Teredinibacter turnerae T7901: one gene and its partners. The protein of the gene in region 3 interacts with the protein of the main gene of each other region in a pairwise test. Links are inferred from orthologs where the notes say so. Each region holds a gene or a part of one and is shown on either strand. Other genes may lie near its edges. The genes, in order: TERTU_RS11630, ftsA and TERTU_RS16990.

Region 1 (7,092 bases), 1.3 Mb from region 3 along the record:
GGGTTGAATGTGCCCATTGCGTCCGTTTGGATTCCCTGCACCCTGGCGGCGAGACTGTTTATAGTAATACCTGCGCTCGTGTAATCGATATTTGCTGTTAAAGCCGAAATGCTGGTATAGGGCTCCCAGGTTTTATCGGTTCTGCTGTTATCCAGCTTACTTATCGCATCACAGTACACTTGTTCCAGGTTTACCGCTTCAAACTTCATCAGTTCCGACTGAGCGGTCAGGTGTGCGCTAAAGCCCTCGGTGAGTGCCGCGGCGCTTCCACCTTGCGTTTCGCCATTTATCTGGATGTTCATCGTGCCTTTCAATTGGTCGTATAGGCCTAGCGATGAAAGTGCCAAACCTACGTCCAAACCGCTCATCGAAAACTCCGACGTCAACTGGTTGTTCGTGTTCGCGTGTTTCAGTTTGGCGGTGCCGGAGAGGGTTCCCTCATATAGAGAGCCTTTTTTCACGGTGACAGTCGTAACTCCAGGTTTCAATGTTAACTCGCTGTCTAAATTGGTGAGATTCTGCTCAAGAAATGTCACTTTTTGCGTGCGTAGATTGAGAACCCCAATGATGCTGTTTAGTGCGTCCAGGTTGAGCGGCGAGTTATCTGCGGATTCCGGTGCTGCATTCGCTGGTGGTGTTGGGGCGATCTCATCTGGCTGCGGGACTGGGGGTAAATAATGGTCGAGATTCAGTTGATCGACCGCCAGCGTAAGTTGCAGCTTAGGCGGAAGCTCGGGTTGCAAGGATACAGTGCCTTTTGCATCCAGCTTGGTTTTGTCCAGAGTTGCGGATAGAACCGCAACCTCTAACTGGTCGCCCCGGTATTGGATGTTGGCATTGGCTGCGAATTTGGTGAGCGCGCTGGAGTTGCTCATCTCAGGAAGCGCCACTTCCATCCATTTCAACCAGGCGGCTGGGTTCAGCTCGTCGAGTTGTATGGTTGCTTCTGCCTTTAGTGCTGGTGATGTAACCACCGAAATATTTCCGTTTATACGCGCATCCGCTTCTTCTGTAGCCATAGCAGATAGGCGCGTGGACGCAAACGTAATCGCGCCCGCGCCAGTTTGTGTGATTGTCGATTCAAACCCGATTCGAATCGGTGGATAGGGCGCAAATGTCAGCTCGCTGTTAAGTGCAATTTGCATTGGCTGGCCATTGAGGTTGACCGCATCAAGCTGTACATCGGTTTGTCGCAACTTAATGTTGCTGTTGTTGACAGCGTTGGTATAGCTGAGCTCGAAGTCGCTGATCTTAATCCGTTCTATTGCGATTTGAGTATCGCTTGCGTTCGAGTTGTCGCTGGCCTTTTCTGGCTCCGCTGGCGCACGCTTGGCAGGTTCACCACCCTCTGTGTCTGTGTCTGTGTCTGAGTCGCGAGCGAAAGCATCGAGTACTGGTTGCCAGTTACTCTCGCCGTTTTTGCCAATATGGAGGTCCACTTTAGGGTGTTGAACAAAGACGGCATTGATGCGTAATTCTCGCTCTCTGATAAGCGCTAGGAGATCGAGCTGCAGATTAAAGCTGTCGATGCTGGCGAGTTTTTCGGTATCTACACGTGCTGCGGAAGGAAAGAGCTGGATTTCGCCGGATTTTACCCCGGCTACGGGGTACACAGACCAGTTGAGGTCGCCAAGAATTTCGGTGAAAACCCCTTGCTCCGCCAGAGCTTTCTCCAGCTTTGGTTTTAAAAAATTTGCGTTGCTGCTAAGCAGGAATAGGGCAAGTGCTAATGCACAAAGGAGGACAAAGGCAATGATAGCTAAGGTGATTTTGAGGAGGCGTCCTGCGATGTATGGCATAAATGGGCTGGCACTGTGTTGGGTTTAGAAGATGAGACTCTAGCCATATACCCTGGGTTCACTCAAGAAGAAAAATGTATCGCGAAAGATACTTGGCACGTTGGCTGCTTTTTTGATCGCAATCCACGTATAATCGCCTGTTTTGCGATTTGCATGCGCAACGGTATGGGGCCGCTTAGGCGTGCCGCCCGATCCGCAGCGCTAACCCCCAAAGAATATGGACCAGAGCAAGGAGTATATTGTTGATGGCTATTGAAAAAACATTGTCGATTGTTAAGCCGAATGCTGTAAAGAAAAACGTGATTGGTGATATTTATAGTCGTTTTGAGAAAGCCGGCCTGAAGATTGTGGCCGCTAAAATGACTCAATTAGACGATGACCGTGCCGGTGGCTTCTACGAGGAGCACAAAGCGCGACCGTTTTTTGGAGAGCTGGTGGAGTTTATGACCAGCGGGCCGGTTCTTATTCAGGTGCTGGAAGGTGAAAATGCCGTGGCACTCAACCGTGAAATTATGGGTGCCACCAATCCGGAAAATGCTGCAGAAGGTACCATTCGTAAAGATTTTGCGGATTCTCTGAGCGAAAATGCTGTCCATGGTTCCGACAGTACTGAATCGGCAGCAAGGGAGATAGCGTACTTTTTTGATGCGGCGGAAATTTTCTCCCGTTAACTTGAGGTTGATTGATTAGTGAGTTCAGATGTGAGCGCAGTTGACGCTGTTGAAATCGTTGGCGATGCGGCCAAGGTAAACCTTCTCGGTATGTCTCAAGGGCGTCTGGAAGCGTTTTTTGAATCTCTGGGCGAGAAGAAGTTTCGCGCAACTCAGGTGTTGAAATGGGTGCATCAGCTGGGTGTTACCGATTTCGCGCAAATGACCAATATCAGCAAGGCGCTCCGTGAGCGTTTAGCCGACATCGCGGAAGTGCGCATTCCTGAAGTGATAGAGCAGTGGGACTCTACCGACGGCACGCGCAAGTTTCTTATACGCGTGGGTGGCGGCAACGCGATCGAAACGGTATTTATTCCGGATGGTGAGCGCGGCACCCTGTGTGTGTCGTCTCAGGTCGGTTGCTCCCTGGATTGCAGCTTCTGTGCAACGGGCAAACAAGGTTTTAACCGCGATCTCACGTCTGATGAAATCATCGGGCAAGTCTGGATCGCGGCGAAATCCTTTGGCCAGCTCCAAGAGGGCGGGGCACGAGGAGACCGAAAAGTCACTAACGTGGTACTCATGGGCATGGGCGAGCCGTTGCTCAACTTCGAGAACGTCGTTGAAGCAATGCACCTGATGATGCATGACAACTGCTACGGCATATCCAAGCGTCGCGTTACGTTGAGTACATCGGGTGTGGTGCCGCAGCTGGATCGACTGGGCAAATACACCGATGCATGCCTGGCAATTTCCCTGCACGCGCCGAACGATGAGCTGCGAAACCAGTTGGTACCGATCAACAAAAAATACCCGATTGCGCAATTGCTTGCTTCTGCCAAGCGCTATATTGAAGGGCTTCCGGATGCGCACCGTAAAATTACCATCGAATACACATTAATCGATCAAGTGAACGACCGCATAGAACACGCGCATGAATTGGTCGAACTGTTGAAAGATGTGCCGGTTAAAATTAACCTCATACCTTTTAACCCGTTCGGGTTATCTAACTATAAAAAGGTGAGTAATAACGCGTTGCGCCGTTTTCAGCAGATATTGATTGATGCGGGTTATACCGCAACGGTGCGCACCACGCGCGGCGACGACATTGACGCAGCCTGTGGTCAGCTGGCAGGTCAGGTTAACGACAGGACTAAGCGCAGTCAGCGTTACAAGCTGGATCAGGCCGCTTTACTCGCTACAGGAAACGACATCATTCCTGTGAAAATGGTGCAATAAACAACAATAAAGTGCGGAGATATTGGGCTATGCCTGGCAATTCCCTGTTTGTGAGCCGTGTCAGCCAACCTGTGCTGACGCTGGTTAAAAGGGTGACATATGTCGTTTTGATCCTGTGCCTCGGCGGGTGTGTTACCACGATGGAAAACCCGGAGCGCAGAGTGAACAAGCAACAGGCAGTGGAAGCCAACGTAAAGCTAGGAATGTCTTACCTGCAGCAAAACAACCGCGAAGGTGCGCAGCGTTCGTTTACTAAAGCGCTGGAGATGGACCCAAAATCTGCCGAGGGTTATCTGGGGTTGGCGATGATCCACCAGCTGAATGGCGAAGCGGAAGAGGCGGATAAAAAGTTTAACAAGGCGCTGCGCAGCCGTGTGGACTTTTCCCTTGCCAGCATTCAGTTCAGTTACGCACGCTTTTTAGTAGAGCAAAAACGCTACGAAGAGGCCTACACCTATTTCGAGGCAGCGTCGTCGGACTTCAATTATCCTCGGCGTACCGATGCCCTGGTGAATGTTGGCCGCATGGCTTTGCTGCTGGGTAACAAGGAGCGCGCCGAGGGCGCATTCGCACATGCGTTAAATCTTGATCCCCGTCAGGCGGAAGCTGCGTTGGAACTTGCGGATATGGCGTTTGCCTCCCGCGACTACACCAAAGCAGCGCGGTTTCTGGCGCAGTTCGACAGCTCTGCTCGGCAGAATCCGCGCAGTTTGTGGCTCGGTATACGATTAGAGCGCATTTTCGGTAACAAAGATAAAGAGGCCAGCTACGTTTTGGCCCTTAAAAATCTGTACCCTTACTCAAAGGAATATTTGGAGTACAAAAGGCTCATGGGACAATAGCCGGCGTCCAATTAAACAAAGTAATAGTTTGAGAAAGAAGTGCATTCATGACTGGGGAAGAGAGAACTACCGACTATCGCGCAAGCCTGGCTGAGGGTAAACCTGGCGCTGCATTGCGTATTGTGCGGCTTGAAGCAGGTTTGCCGCTTAGCAAAATCGCTGAGCAAACGTTGATTCCTGAGTGGAAACTCCAAGATCTTGAGGACGACACCTACGATCGGATAGGTGCGAAAACATTTCTCAATGGCTATGTACGCAAATATGCGAGTTTGTTGAAACTTGATGCGAGCGAGTTCGTTGGTGCTTTGCCGGAACAAATGCGAAGTAATGTTGCACCAGCACAGTCATTTACGGAAACCGCAGCCAACGCCACCGCGCCCAAACCGCGCGCAAAAAAAAGCGGCACGAAACGTCGGCTCCCGGTTATTCCTGTTGTTGTATTCCTGATCGCGGCCTGGGCAATTGCTGTTTACTTTATCGAAGACGTGGGGCCTGGCGATAACGAAGCCGGGACGGTCGAGGCTGCATCGAATATTGGCGAACTTCCGAACGACGAGAAGGGCGCGCCCCCGATAGATTCGGCAGATACTGAAGACCGTGGCGATTTTGATGGCGACACCAGCGTGCAGGAAATTCCTGTGCTGCTGGATCTGCCAGAAGCTGATCTGGCTCCGGTGGTGGCGACGCAGGAGCCTGCATTAGAGGCCGAGTCACAAGTGACCCCTGATTCCACCGATGCCACGCCCAGCCAGGATCGTCTCAACTTCACGTTTAACGATGATTGTTGGTTACAGGTGACCGACGCCACTGGCAAGGTAGTGTTTGCGCAACTTCAGACGAAAGGGGATAATCTGCAGCTTTTTGGCGAGAGCCCGTTTAGTGTGATGTTGGGCAACGCACGTGCTGTGGCGATAGAGCTTAACGGTGCTCCTGTAGACATCAATCCCGTGTCCAACCGTAAAACACTGCGTTTTACTGTCAGTTCGTAACGGAAATAAACGAAAAATACAATGGGCCAGCCAGGTTATTCCGCGGCTGGCCTGTGTGAGTTGAGAGCTATAACTTGAAAAAACTGCAAGCCGTAAAAGGCATGAATGATCTGCTCCCCGCAGATTCACCCTATTGGCAGTATCTGGAAGCAACGATTACTGATGTGGTTCAGGGATACGGGTTTCAGGAAATTCGTTTCCCTATTCTGGAAGCCACCGAACTCTTTAAGCGATCAATCGGTGAAGTGACTGATATCGTTGAAAAGGAAATGTACACATTTTTGGATCGTAACGACGAGAGTGTGACGCTGCGCCCGGAAGGCACAGCTAGCTGTGTTCGCGCATGCGAACAGCATCAGCTGCTGTATAACAGAGGCACCATTGCGCAAAAGCTTTGGTATATGGGGCCTATGTTTCGCTACGAGAAACCACAAAAAGGCCGCTTGCGCCAGTTTCACCAGATAGGTGTCGAAGCCTACGGTATCGCCAGTGCAGATGCGGACGCGGAATTGCTCATCATGACTGCTCGTCTGTGGAAAACCCTCGGCATTGATGATGCGGTCGAGCTACAGATTAACAGTCTGGGGACCAATGAGGCACGCGCCAATTTTCGCGCCGCGCTCGTGGATTTTTTGAGTGCTAACGAAGCCAAACTGGATGAAGACAGTCAGCGTCGGCTCGCCACCAATCCTTTGCGTATTCTCGACAGTAAAGATGCCGATACCCAGGCATTGCTTGCCGATGCCCCCGACCTGGCAGACTTTCTGGATGACGAATCCCGCGAGCACTTCGCGCTGCTACAGCGCTATCTCACGGCCGCTGGCGTAAAGTTTACGGTTAATACTCGCCTGGTACGCGGCCTCGACTATTACAGTCGCACCGTTTTTGAATGGGTGACTAACCGCCTAGGGGCGCAGGGTACGGTGTGCGCGGGCGGGCGTTACGACGGTCTTGTGGCACAATTGGGCGGTCAGAACACACCTGCGGTCGGGTTTGCCATGGGGCTGGAGCGGTTGGTGCTCTTGGTTCAGGAGCTGAATGCGTTTCCAAAGGATATTTCTCGCGCAGCTGATGTCTATCTGCTGGCTCTGGGTAATGTGATTCCAGAAGCCTTTGCCTTGACTGAACAATTACGTGAGCAAGCTCCGCACCTGCGGGTGCAAATGAATACTGGCGCTGGAAGTTTTAAGAGCCAGATGAAAAAAGCCGAACGTTCGGGGGCTGATGTCGTGCTCATTTTGGGGGAAGACGAAGCGTCCGCCGGAGAAGTAACTGTGAAATACCTGCGCTCAGATGAGCCGCAACAAACCATCCAACAACAACAAATAAATCAAATATTCGTTTAGGAGTAGAAAGGTGGCTGATCATCTATCTGAAGAAGAACAGGTTGAAGCAATCAAGCGTTGGTGGAATGAAAACTGGGTGTCTGTGGTGCTGCCCATCATTCTTGCGTTAGGTGGATATCTTGGCTGGAATAGCTGGCAGGATCACAAGCAGGGTAAGGCCGAGCAGGCGTCCGACCTCTATCAGCAATTGGCGATGGCTGCTGAAGTAGCGCCAGGTGAAACACTCA
Region 2 (7,149 bases), 830 kb from region 3 along the record:
GTTTATCGCCTGATAAAGTACTGAGCTATCTTCGGCCGCACCGGAAATAATAAGAGGCGTACGCGCCTCATCGATCAGGATCGAGTCCACCTCGTCAACAACAGCGTATGCCAGTGGTCGCTGCATACGATCTTCTTTCCGCAGCGCCATATTATCGCGCAGATAATCAAAACCGTATTCGTTGTTGGTTCCGTAAGTAATATCTGCTGCGTAGGCCTCGCGTTTTTCGGCGGGGTCTTGCATGGACACGATAGATCCCACTGTCATTCCCAGTGCCTCATACACCGGCCTCATCCAGTTCGCATCGCGTCTCGCCAAATAATCGTTCACCGTAACGATATGAACACCTTTACCAGGAATACCGTTGAGGTACGCGGCCAAAGTGGCGACCAGCGTCTTACCCTCACCGGTTTTCATCTCTGCGATCCTGCCCTCGTGTAGCGTAATGCCGCCAATCAACTGCACGTCAAAATGACGCATGCCCATTGCGCGTTTACTCGCCTCCCGCGCGGCGGCGAAAGCCTCAGGCAGTAATTGGTCTAGCGATTCGCCATTATTAAAACGCTCGCGAAACTCGGCCGTCTTCGCCTTTAATTGGGTGTCGTCCAACGGTTCAAATTCGGGTTCCAGCGCGTTAATTTTACGCACCAATTTACCCATTCTTTTCAACTCACGATCGTTTTTCGAGCCAAATACGGCCCGGAAGAGTTTGCCTATCATAGAAAATCCAACTATTGGAGGGGCATGCGCCCTACGTATTTATCTAATAAATATGAAGTGTTTTGAGCAGGCGTAAACGCCGGAGAGAAGAAGAAAACTTAACGACTGGCCCGATGAATATAGGTTGCCGGGTCGACGGTACGACCATTTTTGTAGACTTCGAAATGAACATGAGGGCCCGTGGAGCGGCCGCTTGAGCCCATTAGCGCGACAACCTGGCCCTTCTTGATTACGTCGCCAACCTTAACCAGGTTTTCCTTACAGTGCGCATAACGGGTGGAAAAGCCATTACCGTGGTTAACCTCCACCATCTGGCCATAACCGTAACGCTCGCCAGACCAGGTAACCACGCCGGATGCCACAGCAATGATATCCGAACCTTCTTTGCCGGCGAAATCAACACCCGCATGCCAGGCAATTCGCCCAGTGAACGGGTCACTGCGACGACCATAGCGTGACGACATCCAGCCTTTTTTAATAGGTCTGCCAGCGAGAAAGACATCGTTCTGCAGCTTGCGCTTGGCAAGGAGAGCTTCGAGCGTATCCAACTGCTGCTGCCGGTCTTCTATCTGAGCACCCAGTTGCTCCAGTGCTTCCTGGAAATCTGGCGCTGCGTAGGTCGTCTCGTCGATATCCTGCTCTGGCCCGCCACGCGCGGGCGATCGACCAAAATCGAACTCGCCGGTATCGAGCTTGGCCATAGTGGTCAGTCGCTCACCGAGAGCATCCAGCCGCACCAGGCGCGCCTGAAGTTCTGCTACGCGGAGTGTCAACGCGGCGAGCTTGCGCTCGGAATCCTGTTTAGCCCGCTCTACTTGCGACTGTTGCTCCACCAGGGTTTCTTCCCAGGCTTCGGTAGATTCTGCGGTGAGGATATCGGACGAATTCGAGCTGAGGTGTTGTGACACAGCCAAAGTCACAGCGCCCACAGGTATACCCACCATACAGGCGGATAACAGGGCACGAGTCCACCCGCCCAGCGTAAAGCTGCGGGTGCTGCCGTGACGTTTACTGACGACGATTATCTTCATTAATCTTTTGGCGCAATAACTCTGCACAACCCTCAAGCTAATTCAGCCGGACCAAACTTTAATCAAGCTGCCTGCCTGAATAGTTGCTCACTTCCGCCCCGGCTGCAAGTTGAGGATTGCCAGCTCTGGCTATTTGTGACGAAACGGCCGAACTATGGCATATTCAGCCACAAAATTCCAACTTAACTTTATAAGGAACTGGAGCGATAGCCCGACTATTGGCATAAGTCAGGCTGTCGTGTTAGACCGCCAATAATGGCTTAATGTAGGAGATTGGAGCGGTTTCTTCCTCGTCGAAGGTTACCAGCTCCCAGGCGTCTTCTCGCTTCATGAGCTCGCGCAACACCTGATTATTCAGACCATGGCCGCTTTTGTAGGCCCGGTATTCACCGATTAAGCTGGTACCAAGCAGATACAGATCACCGATGGCATCGAGCACCTTATGTTTGACGAACTCGTCGTCGTAACGCAAGCCGTCCTCGTTCATGATGCGGTATTTATCAACCACGACCGCGTTGTCCAGACTTCCGCCTTTCACCAGGCCTTTCGAGCGCAGGTACTCGATCTCATGCATGAAACCGAAGGTGCGTGCACGGGATATTTCTTTGACGAATGACGTACTCGAAAAATCGATAGTCGCGTCAAGTTTACGCCCCTTAAATACCGGGTGATCGAAATCGATGCCAAAAGAGACCTTAAAGCCGTTGAACGGATAAAAAGCGGCCTCTTTTTCGCCGTCTTTCACCACAACTTTCTTCTTGATTCGGATGAATTTCTTGGGCGCATTCTGCTCTTGGATACCCGCCGACTGAATCAGAAAAACAAACGGCCCGGCGCTACCATCCATAATGGGCACTTCGTCAGCACTCACCTCAACAATGGCGTTATCGATACCCAGACCCGCCATTGCGGACATGAGGTGCTCTACCGTTGAAACTCGCACATCGCCGTTGACCAGAGTGGTAGAAAGCGTGGTATCACCAACGTTTTCCGCGTGAGCGGGAATATCGACTGCAGGGCTGAGATCCACGCGACGAAATACGATGCCCGCATCAATTGGGGCTGGGCGCAAGGTCAGGTAAACCTTTTGGCCGGTGTGCAGGCCTACGCCGGTTGCTCGGATTTCATTCTTCAACGTACGTTGTTTGATCATTCATGCAGTCTCAAAAAGGGGCTCGAAAGCGGCGCGCATCATAGCAGAGTGCTGACCGCAAAACCAAATGTTCTGTGCATTTTTTGCCCACACGCAACGCTGAACTACTAAAGGTCGTTATTAAACGAATTTACTAAGTCGCATGTGGTTCAAAATACTGGCTCACATGATCCTTGATCGGTTCGCAAACGCCTAATTTCAAGTAAAAAATTGCGTACAAGTTCAAATTTACAGACGAGAGATGGGGCTAAAAGTTCCCATTTACCCGTGAGATACCGGAGCAGGAAGGCGTACATCCATGTGCTATGTCCAGAGCGGCAAGTTGAGGGGGAAACTCAAAACGCCTTCCCTCTGGAATCTTCTGCTCCATCTCCGTCTGCAAAACGGGTGAGCGTGCGGGGTTAGCGCACACTCTAATTAAGCGCAGCGCTTAGTTAGTCGACCTGACGTCGCAAAAACGCAGGAATGTCCAGGTATTCCAGGTTTTTATCTGCCTCTTCGAGCTGTGCAACTGCAGCAGCAGAGCTTGCAGCCGTTTTGGTGTTACGAATTACCGTTGGCTTATCGAGCGCAGAATAGTTTGGACGGCCGTCCGCTGTGCGAGTGTTGTCCACTACCTTTGCAGGCGTAGGCTTTTCTGCTCTCACTTCAGCACCCAGACCAGTTGCGACCACCGTTACCCGCAGTTCGTTGTTCATTTCTGGATCGATCACAGTACCTACCACAACAGTCGCGTCGTGAGAGGCAAACTCTTCGATGGTATCGCCAACTTCCGTAAACTCGCCCAGGCTCAGATCCATACCTGCGGTGATGTTCACCAGGATACCGCGCGCACCCTGTAAATTAATATCTTCAAGCAGGGGACTGCGGATGGCCGCTTCAGCAGCTTCGCGAGCGCGGTTTTCACCCGCTGCGGTTCCGCTTCCCATCATCGCCATACCCATCTCTGACATCACTGTTCGCACATCAGCGAAATCAACGTTGATCATGCCAGGGCGAATAATCAAATCTGCAATCCCCTGAACAGCGCCCAGCAGTACATCATTCGCAGCTTTGAACGCGTCAAGTAATGTTGTGGCCTTACCGAGCACCGCCAATAACTTCTCGTTAGGAATAGTGATCAAAGAATCCACGCGATCCTGAAGCTGCTTGATCCCCTCATCGGCAATCTTCATGCGCTTGCGACCTTCAAATGGAAAAGGCTTGGTAACAATTGCCACGGTGAGGATACCCAACTCTTTGGCGATCTCTGCAACCACAGGCGCACCACCAGTTCCAGTACCACCACCCATACCGGCGGTGATAAACACCATATCTGCACCTTGCAGCACTTCTGTAATACGCTCACGATCTTCCATCGCAGCCTGTCGACCGATATCCGGATTTGCGCCAGCGCCCAACCCTTTGGTAATACCGTGGCCTAACTGCAGCACAGTTCGCGCATCAACATCTTTGAGCGCCTGAGCATCAGTATTTGCACAGATAAACTCAACACCGTCTACGGCATTGGAAATCATGTGCTTGACTGCGTTTCCGCCGCCACCACCCACACCAACAACTTTAATTACTGCGTTTTGCGGAATGCTATCAACTAATTCAAACATAAGAGTTCCCCTCTTTTCCCCTTTTGACTAAAACACTCAGTAGCATAGCTCTGCCACTAAAGATTCTTGTTAAACCAGGACTTCATGCGGCTAAAAAAGCTCGCGCGAGGCTCCTGGCTGAATACAGACTCTCCCGATTGCTGCATACCGTATAGCAACAGCCCAACGCCAGTTGAATAAATCGGGTTATCTACAATATCTTTTAAACCTTTAATATTGGTGGGTGCACCAAGTCGAACCGGCATATGGAAAATTTCCTCTGCCAGTTCAACAACCCCTTCCATTTTCGACGTGCCGCCGGTCAACACAATGCCAGCGGCGACCAAATCTTCGAAACCACTGCGACGCAGCTCTGCTTGCACGAGAGTAAACAATTCGTCGTACCGTGGCTCCACGACTTCCGCCAGCGCCTGCCGCGATAAATTCCTCGCAGGGCGATCACCCACACTGGGTACTTTTATTGTTTCCTCGGCGCCGGTCAGCTTGGCCAATGCGCACGCATATTTAATTTTGATTTCTTCCGCGTGTTGCGTCGGAGTGCGCAGCGCCATAGCAATATCATTCGTCACCTGGTCACCGGCGATAGGAATCACACCTGTGTGACGAATTGCACCCTCAGTAAAAATCGCAATATCTGTAGTGCCACCGCCAATATCAACCAGGCAAACACCTAATTCTTTTTCATCATCGGTCAACACCGAGTAGCTGGAAGCCAGCTGCTCCAGAATGACGTCCTCAACCTCCAACCCACAACGACGGATACATTTCTCAATATTTTGGGCAGCGTTGACAGCGCAGGTAACCAGGTGAACCTTAGCTTCAAGGCGCACCCCGGACATCCCCAGAGGTTCTTTTACACCTTCCTGGTCATCGATCAAATATTCCTGCGGCAATATATGAAGTATTTTTTGATCCGCAGGAATGGCCACTGCCTGCGCAGCATCGATGACCCGATCCAGATCCTGAGGAAATACCTCACGATCTTTTATCGCGACTATGCCGTGTGAGTTCAGGCTGCGAATATGGCTACCGGCAATTCCAACATATACAGAATGTATTTCGCAGCCAGCCATGAGTTCCGCCTCTTCGACTGCTCGTTGAATCGATTGCACGGTAGACTCGATATTGACGACCACACCTTTTTTCATGCCCACAGATTTATGTGAGCCTATACCGACGACCGCAAGATCACCTTCGGGCGAAATTTCTCCGACAATGGCAACGACTTTGGATGTCCCTATATCCAAGCCGACAATCATACGTCCACTATTTGCATGCGCCATTTATTTACCCGCCCTAAGCTGACTCATTCGTTCCAACGCAACATTCATTATCGACTCGCTTGTAATTGTGGCACATCTGGTTTTGGTTTCCAGGAAACGGCCATTCCGTGATCATAACGCATATCCACTCGAGCCAACTGATCCTTTTTCTCTTCTAAATTGTTCTGATATACCAGTAAAAAATTATTAAGTTTTTCAAGCACGTCATATTGACCAATAATTATTTCCACATTATCCGTCAGATAAATTCGCCATGAAAGTGTTTCATCGACTTGTATGCCCATCAAGCCAAAACCTGATGCCGATAAAATTTCGGCGGTTGCCAAATATGTTTGCGCGATTTCGTTGCTTTTAGATCGTGGGCCATAAAACACCGGCAACCCTGCCAATGTGGAGTTGTTCTCTACGTCGATCAATCGCCCCTGAGCATTAATAAATCCTTCTCTGCCCCATCGCGCAATGGGTTTTTGCTCCTGGATGGAAATTTCCAGCCTGTCCGGCCAGATCCTGCGAACATTTGCAGTTTGTACCCAGGGCTCAGCCTCTAACGCAGCCCTCATAGACCGCAAGTCGAGGTCAACGAAATCACCGTTCATCTGCTTTACAACCACCTGCTGCAGATAATCTTTAGTTAAGTGACTAAACTCGCCTTTCATTGAAATACTGGACACAGGCCGATTAACCATAGTTTGTATTTTGTGCAGGCCTTTAGACCAATTCACACCAAAAACCAGCACGCCAAGAAACGCAAGCATCACCAAAAAACGCAACGGCCAAAAAAAAGCACGCCAGTTTCGCGGTTCCTTGCTAGGCCGCACACGCGACTTTGAACTCGCGCCTCTTGTTGCAGCCTTAGCCCGTCCACCTCCGGTTTTATTTTTATCCGCTTTGGCCTTCTGCGCGCGAGTCCCGGGTTTCATATCTTTCATTTCTACCGTGCACCCAAGGTCGAAATGTAAAGAATTTCTGCCACCAGTTCGCTAAAGTTTAATCCTACTGCTCGCGCAGCCATCGGAACCAAACTGTGATCAGTCATTCCCGGCACCGTGTTCACTTCAAGCAAGTGAAAATTACCTGCTTCGTCCTGCAGTGCATCTACGCGGCCCCACCCCGAACATCCGATCATTTTGAATGACTTTAACGCGAGCTCACACAATTCTTTGTTTTTATCCGGCGTTAAGTTACAGGGGCAAAGGTAGCGGGTTTCATTAGAAATATATTTCGCGTCGTAGTCATAGAATCGGTTACTCGGTAACAACTCAATTGGGGGCAGCACCGTTTCACCTAGAATAGCAACTGTAAATTCACGCCCCACTACGGTTGACTCTGCAAACACTTCGCTATCAAATTTTTCCGCC
Region 3 (7,263 bases):
GATAAACGCTTCGAGATCCGCGACGCTGTCCGATTCCTGGTCGAGTAACCTGTCAATTACCGGCTGCGAAACCAGCACCAGGAAACGCTCATTGTCGTACGCCCTCGCTTCGCGCAGTATTTCGCGAAAAATTTCGTAACAAATGGTTTCTGCCGACTTTAACGTGCCGCGCCCAGCGCATACCGGGCATGGCTCACACAACATTTGGCCGAGCGACTCGCGGGTACGCTTGCGGGTCATTTCCACCAGCCCCAGCTCCGACACCCGCGTAATACTGGTTTTTGCGCGGTCTTTCTCCAGGCTTTTCTCCAGCGTGCGGTGTACCTGGCGCTTGTGCTCCACATCCCGCATATCGATAAAATCAATGATGATAATACCGCCCAGGTTGCGCAACCGCAGCTGCCGCGCTATCGCCGTCGAGGCTTCCAGATTGGTTTTAAAAATCGTTTCCTCAAGGTTGCGGTGGCCGACGAAAGCCCCGGTATTCACATCGATGGTGGTCATCGCCTCGGTTTGCTCAATAATCAAATAACCGCCGGATTTCAGCACCACTTTTTTGTCCAGTGCGCGCTGAATTTCATCTTCAACACCGTACAAGTCAAACAGCGGTCGCTCACCGGGGTAATGCTCAATACGTCCACCAATTTCGGGCGCATAGTGCTTGGCAAACTTTTCCATTTTGGCGAAGCTCTCGCGCGAGTCGATCCGCACCTTTTCAATATTGGACCGCATCAGGTCGCGAATAGTGCGCATATAAAGCGGAAGATCTTCGTAAATTATGGCTGGTGCACGGGATTTTGCGATGGTATCGGCGAGATCGTGCCACAGGCGGAACACAAACGGGATGTCCGCTCGCAAATCCTCCTCGCTCGCGCCCTCGGCTACAGTGCGGATGATAAAACCACCGCCTTTGTATTCTTCCTCGTATTCGGCAGCGAGCTTTTCGACAATAGCCCGCAACCGATCGCGCTCGGTATCGTCTTCTATTCTATTCGAGACACCGATGTGGTGGCTGTTTGGCATATAAACGAGGTAACGCGCTGATACAGAGAGATGGGTACTCAATCGAGCACCCTTAGTGCTGATAGGGTCTTTGATCACTTGCACCAGAATATCCTGGCCTTCGCGTAAAAAATCGCGAATATCGGCTTCTGCGTGACCGCGTTCATCACCGTTCTTCGCTGGATCGACCGCGATATCCGAGACATGGATAAAGCCGGCACGCGCCTGCCCTATATCCACAAACGCTGCTTGCATACCCGGCAGTACCCGCACCACCCGACCTTTGTAGATGTTCCCCACAAAACCTTTGGTGCGGGCGCGCTCGATATAAACTTCTTGTAAAACGCCATTCTCCACCAACGCCGCCCGGGTTTCGGTGGGGCCAAAATTAACCAGTATTTCTTCACTCATTGGGGCGATTATTTCTCCGACGCATTCCACACGGGAAGGCGAAATAACTGCAGAAGTTGACTGGTTTCAAATAAGGGAAGCCCCACCACAGCGGAGTAACTGCCACGAATTTCCTCCACAAAAACGCCGCCAAATCCCTGAATTCCGTAACCACCAGCCTTGTCCTGCGGCTCGCCGGAGTTCCAATAGCGCTCTGCCTCTGCGGATGAAACAGTGCGGAATCGCACATCCGTCTCACTGCACAAGGTTTTCTGTTCGGTACCGCGACAAATACTGACCGCTGTCATGACCTGGTGGGTCTGGCCCGACAAACTAGTGAGCATGTTAATCGCTTGCGTTTTATTCGCGGGCTTTTCCAAAACCGTCGAATCCAGCACGACAATCGTGTCGGCACCCAGCACCGGCGCATCCGGTTTGAGCAGGGATCCGGCTCTGGCCTTGTCGGCGGCGAGGCGGGTTACATAATCCAGAGGAGTTTCATCAGGCGCGCGTTCTTCCGGAACATCGACGTCGATAATCGAAAACGCGACGCCAATCTGCGTTAACAGTTCACGGCGGCGCGGCGATTTCGAAGCCAAATATAAAATTTCGGAGGGTGTCACCTGCGCTCCTGAAACAAAGAAACCAGTTAAAGGATCGCAGTGTAGCATTTACCAGCCAGCAAGGGGCCGCTCACTGCGTGCGGTACAAATGACGAATACGGAGAAAAAAGAACACGACCAGGGGCCAACACAGGGCTGTCATTAAGGTCGGGAGCACCAGATAGTGGGCCGGCGTCCGATAACCGGCAATTCCCTGTACCCAGTTGACCACCACTTGATGCACCCCCACTAGAATAAAAACCCAGAGCGACTGATGCCAAACGGAATAGCTGCGGATGCGCTGATAGGACATGAGACATATGTAAGCGATGATAGTGAGCGCCATCGCATGGCCGCCCCAGACACCCAGTTCGACAACATCTTGCAGCAAACCCACCAGGAAACCAAAGGTCATCCCCAGCTGTTCAGGGCTGTTCATTACCCAGAAGATCACCAACAAACAGAGCAGTTCGGGGCGTAAATACGAGAAATCCTGGGTGAGTGGCAACACCGCAAACACTAACCCGAACGCGATGCTCAAGCCCAGAAAAAGTGCGTAATTACGTTGCTTCGGCGTCGCCATAGCCTAGTTTGCCGCCTGCTCGGTGTTGTCGGCGGGGGGCTGATCGAACACCAGCAACACATGACGACTGCGATTCATTTCGGCCATAGGACGAGCAATTACGCGAGCAAAGGGCTTGCCTGGGTCGATAACCACCTGCTCAACTTTAGCCACCGGATACCCCACAGGAAAGCGCTGGCCCAAGCCCGAACTCACCAGCAGATCGCCTTCCTGGATATCCACCGTGCTGGATACATGGCGTATCACCAGTTCATAGAGATTGCCGACACCCTCAGCGATAAGTCGCACACCGTTACGATTAATTTGCACCGGCAGCGCGTGGGTAGTGTCGGTAATTAAGAGCACCTCACTACTGTGCTCACCCACGGTGACAACCTGCCCCATGAGACCGTTGGCATCAACCATTGCCTGGCCCACATAGACACCCTCTTCTGCGCCGCGATTAACAATAACCTTGTGCACAGTAGGGTCCGGTGCAACACCGATCAACTCTGCGATAATCACGCGGTCTTGCAACATATCGGTGGAGTTAAGCAATTGTCGCAGACGAACATTTTCTGCGGAAAGAGAAGCGAGCAACTGAACCTTGCGCCGCAACACAAGCAGCTCAGTGCGCAAGGCTTCGTTTTCGTGCTCGAGACGCGAGCGCGACATCAGCCGGGTATCCGCCCAATCGCTGGCTTTCGCCGGCAAATCGGAAACCCAGTAGAAAGGTGCCGAAATATCAGCACCGTGCTTTTTCAGGGAGTCGAACCAGTCGGTATAGAGGTAGGTGAAGGCAATCGCGAGCGAGAGAGCGGTGAGTAAAACCACTCTCACATTAAGGGAAGGACCTTGGCGAAACAGGGGCTTGATGTTGGAACCTCCGCCAGCGCACAGCGGCTAGAGTAAATTAATAAAGTGAACCCAGCGTGTGCTGATCCATCAATTCCATCGCCTTACCACCACCGCGCGCCACGCAGGTAAGCGGGTCTTCGGCAACCACCACTGGCAACCCGGTTTCCTCACTTAGCAGGCGGTCCAGATCGCGTAACAGCGCGCCGCCACCGGTTAACACCATCCCGGACTCAGCAATATCAGAGGCGAGCTCGGGCGGCGACTGCTCAAGCGCACTTTTTACGGATTGCACGATTCCAGACAGCGGCTCCTGCAGTGCTTCAAGGACTTCATCACTGTTAAGAGAAAAACTTTTCGGAACACCTTCCGCGAGATTGCGCCCGCGCACATCTATTTCCAGTACTTCACTGCCCGCGTAGGCGCAGCCAATCTCTTTCTTGATACGTTCAGCAGTCGCGTCGCCGATAACGCTGCCGTATTTGCGGCGCACATAATTGACAATCGCTTCGTCAAATCGATCGCCGCCGATGCGGACCGAGTCGGACAGCACCACACCATTTAACGAGATAATTGCAATTTCCGTGGTACCGCCGCCAATATCGACCACCATGGAACCAGTCGCTTCATCAACACTTAAACCCGCGCCAATTGCCGCAGCCATTGGCTCCTCAATCAGGCGCACTTCACGTGCACCTGCACCCAGTGCCGATTCGCGAATTGCGCGTTTTTCAACTTCGGTAGAAAGGCAGGGCACACACACCAACACTCGCGGGCTCGGTTGAAACCAGCTGTTTTCGTGCACTTTTTTGATGAAGTGTTGCAGCATTTTCTCGGTCACCTGGAAATCGGCAATGACGCCGTCTTTGAGTGGCCGAATAGCGGTAATGTTTCCAGGGGTACGGCCCAGCATGCGTTTTGCCGCCATGCCGACTGCCTCTACTGATTTTTGTCCGTTTTGATTGCGAATCGCAACAACCGAAGGCTCGTTTAATACGATGCCCCGTTCGCGAACATAAATCAGCGTATTCGCCGTACCTAAATCAATGGAGAGATCGTTAGAAAAGAGACCGCGTAAACGCTTGAACATATTTTTGGAGACCTTATTCTCGAAAGCTGCCTTACCTGAGCATAGGCTGTAAAGCACAAGCCCGTGTATTTTAGAAAGTCTAGTTATAGCAGCAATAAATGCACGCACTCTATCAATGCCGGGGATTTTGGGCAAGGCACAAATATGGTAACGTAGCGCGTTTATAAAAACCGCGATTTGGAGCCTCGAGTGAATCCATCCGATATTGAAAAACTGGCTCATCTGGCCCGCCTGGAAATCAGTGCGGAAACCATCGAGCAAACTGCTAAGAGCATTACCGAAGTGCTCGCACTGGTCGATCAACTGAGCTCAGTAAATACCGACGGCGTGGTACCCATGGCTCACCCATTGGATGCCGTCCAGCGTTTACGTGCCGACGATGTAAATGAAACCAACCAGCGCGACGCCTTTCAACAAATTGCACCGGCAACAGAAGATGGCCTTTACCTGGTACCCAAGGTTATTGACTAACTGATCTGTCGCACCGGCAATCGCTCTTTTTCACGATAAGCACCAAATTCACCAGGAACCCGCAATGCACAACCTGACCATTGCTGAAATTTCCCGCAAGCTCCAGGCGAAGGAATTTTCCAGCGAGGAAATCACCCGCTATTTTCTCGATCGCATCAAACAGCAGGACCCAACGTACAACTGCTACGTCACTGTTACTGAAGAACTTGCCATGGCGCAGGCGAAAGCTGCCGACGCACGCCTGGCGGCTGGCAATGCGCCCACTATGTGCGGCGTGCCCTTCGCACACAAAGACATTTTCTGCACCAATGGCGTTAAGACCACGTGCGGCTCGAAAATGCTCGATAATTTTGTGCCGCCTTACAACGCAACCGTTGTAGAAAACTACATTAATGAAGGCGCCGTGATGCTCGGCAAGACCAACATGGACGAATTTGCCATGGGGTCATCGAACGAAACCAGTTATTTCGGCCCGGTTAAAAACCCGTGGGACACCAACTGTGTACCCGGCGGCTCCTCCGGCGGATCAGCCGCTGCGGTGGCAGCGCGCATGGCGCCTGGCGCGACAGCAACGGATACCGGTGGCTCCATTCGCCAGCCTGCAGCACTGTGCGGCATCACCGGCATCAAGCCCACCTACGGGCGCGTTTCCCGCTGGGGCATGATCGCGTTTGCCTCCAGTCTGGACCAGGCCGGGGTAATGGCCCGCAGCGCTGAGGACGCGGCAATTATGCTGAACGTCATGGCCGGCTACGACAATAAAGACTCCACCTGTATCGACGAACCGGTACCCGATTACATTGCCAATCTCGGCGATTCGCTGGCAGGCGTGACCATTGGTGTGCCCAAAGAATATTTTGAGGTGGGCCTCAACCCGGGTACCGAAGCCCGCGTTCAGGATGCAATCAAGCAGTACGAAACAGCCGGCGCCAAGATTAAATCGATTTCGCTGCCGCACTCACACCTCGCAGTTCCCGCTTATTATGTGATTGCACCCGCCGAATGTTCTGCCAACCTGTCGCGTTTTGATGGTGTGCGTTATGGTCACCGCTGCGACGACCCGAAAGATTTAATGGATCTTTACAAGCGCTCGCGCGGGGAAGGATTTGGTGAAGAAGTGAAGCGTCGTATTCTGGTCGGCACCTACTGCCTGTCCGCCGGTTACTACGATGCCTACTACGGTAAATCGCAGCAGGTGCGCCGTCTGATCAAACAGGACTTTGTCGATGCATTTAAAGAGGTCGACGTGATTATGGGGCCAACCGCTCCGTCACCCGCATTTGCGTTCGGCTCCAAAGGCGACGATCCCGTGGCCATGTACCTGGAAGATATTTACACCATCGCCACCAACCTGGCGGGGCTGCCCGGTATGAGCGTGCCCTGCGGCCTGGTCGACAACAAGCCTGTCGGCCTGCAACTGATCGGCAATTTCTTTGCAGAGAGCAAACTGCTGAATCTCGCCCATCAATTCCAGCTGGCAACGGACTTTCACACCCTTGCCCCCAGTTCCCTCGCCTAAGGAGTACAGATTATGGAATGGGAAACAATTATCGGGCTGGAAGTACACGTACAACTGGCCACCAACACCAAAATATTCTCCGGCTCCAGCACCGCGTTCGGCGCTGAACCCAATACTCAGGCCTGTGCCATCGACCTGGCCATGCCGGGCACATTGCCCACGCCAAACGCCGAAGCCTTCCGCTTCGCCACTATGTTTGGCCTGGCCGTGAACGCTGAAATTGGCAAGCGCTCGGTGTTTGAGCGCAAAAACTATTTTTACCCGGATCTACCCAAGGGCTACCAGACCACTCAGCTCGCAGAGCCCATCGTTGGCCCAGGTTACGTAGATATCCAACTCGCTGACGGCAGTGAAAAACGCGTTCGAATTCACCATGCGCATCTGGAAGAAGACGCGGGAAAATCCCTGCATGAAGACTTTCACGGCATGAGCGGAATTGACCTCAACCGTGCCGGTACGCCGTTGATTGAGGTGGTGACTGAGCCAGATATGCGCAGCGCAGAAGAAGCTGTCGCATTTGCGCGCAAACTGCATTCAATTGTAACGTCGCTAGGCATTTGCGATGGCGAAATGAGTCAGGGCTCCATGCGCTTCGACGTCAACATTTCGGTCCGCCTGAAAGGTGACGAAAAACTGGGTACGCGCACCGAGACCAAAAACCTCAACTCATTCCGCTTTATGGAGCGCTGCATCGAGCAAGAAGTTGAGCGCCAGATAGAAGTTATTGAAGACGGCGGCAAAATCATTCAGGAAACCCGCCTTTATGATGGTG

Evidence for each region.
Region 1: the proteins of TERTU_RS16990 (region 3) and TERTU_RS11630 interact in binary tests that used the Escherichia coli proteins (3 or more experiments, as listed by UniProt). The link is inferred for Teredinibacter turnerae T7901 from one-to-one orthologs.
Region 2: the proteins of TERTU_RS16990 (region 3) and ftsA interact in binary tests that used the Escherichia coli proteins (3 or more experiments, as listed by UniProt). The link is inferred for Teredinibacter turnerae T7901 from one-to-one orthologs.

The regions. Positions count from the first base shown.
Region 1 is NC_012997.1:2,903,877-2,910,968, reverse strand. Bases 3,770-6,548 are described here. They hold TERTU_RS11630 (RodZ domain-containing protein), read left to right. Parts: upstream 3,770-4,577; coding sequence 4,578-5,519; downstream 5,520-6,548. Other genes in these bases: hisS (histidine--tRNA ligase), read left to right, coding at 5,594-6,548; pilW (type IV pilus biogenesis/stability protein PilW), read left to right, coding at 3,770-4,530. In the rest of the region: TERTU_RS11650 (AsmA family protein), read right to left, coding at 1-1,799; ndk (nucleoside-diphosphate kinase), read left to right, coding at 2,045-2,470; dual-specificity RNA methyltransferase RlmN, read left to right, coding at 2,489-3,688; more of pilW, read left to right, coding at 3,718-3,769; more of hisS, read left to right, coding at 6,549-6,865; TERTU_RS11620 (YfgM family protein), read left to right, coding at 6,876-7,092.
Region 2 is NC_012997.1:3,396,710-3,403,858, forward strand. The notes cover bases 3,679-6,514. They hold ftsA (cell division protein FtsA), read right to left. Parts: upstream 5,792-6,514; coding sequence 4,565-5,791; downstream 3,679-4,564. Other genes in these bases: ftsZ (cell division protein FtsZ), read right to left, coding at 3,679-4,508; TERTU_RS13490 (cell division protein FtsQ/DivIB), read right to left, coding at 5,839-6,514. Also shown: preprotein translocase subunit SecA, read right to left, coding at 1-720; TERTU_RS13470 (M23 family metallopeptidase), read right to left, coding at 819-1,751; lpxC (UDP-3-O-acyl-N-acetylglucosamine deacetylase), read right to left, coding at 1,993-2,904; more of ftsZ, read right to left, coding at 3,339-3,678; more of TERTU_RS13490, read right to left, coding at 6,515-6,720; TERTU_RS13495 (D-alanine--D-alanine ligase), read right to left, coding at 6,723-7,149. UniProt on the Escherichia coli protein: Essential cell division protein that assists in the assembly of the Z ring. May serve as the principal membrane anchor for the Z ring.
Region 3 is NC_012997.1:4,227,881-4,235,143, forward strand. The notes cover bases 2,486-5,435. They hold TERTU_RS16990 (rod shape-determining protein), read right to left. Parts: upstream 4,502-5,435; coding sequence 3,470-4,501; downstream 2,486-3,469. Other genes in these bases: mreD (rod shape-determining protein MreD), read right to left, coding at 2,486-2,577; mreC (rod shape-determining protein MreC), read right to left, coding at 2,581-3,423; gatC (Asp-tRNA(Asn)/Glu-tRNA(Gln) amidotransferase subunit GatC), read left to right, coding at 4,691-4,972; gatA (Asp-tRNA(Asn)/Glu-tRNA(Gln) amidotransferase subunit GatA), read left to right, coding at 5,037-5,435. Also shown: rng (ribonuclease G), read right to left, coding at 1-1,413; TERTU_RS16975 (Maf family protein), read right to left, coding at 1,422-2,015; more of mreD, read right to left, coding at 2,086-2,485; more of gatA, read left to right, coding at 5,436-6,491; Asp-tRNA(Asn)/Glu-tRNA(Gln) amidotransferase subunit GatB, read left to right, coding at 6,504-7,263. UniProt on the Escherichia coli protein: Forms membrane-associated dynamic filaments that are essential for cell shape determination. Acts by regulating cell wall synthesis and cell elongation, and thus cell shape.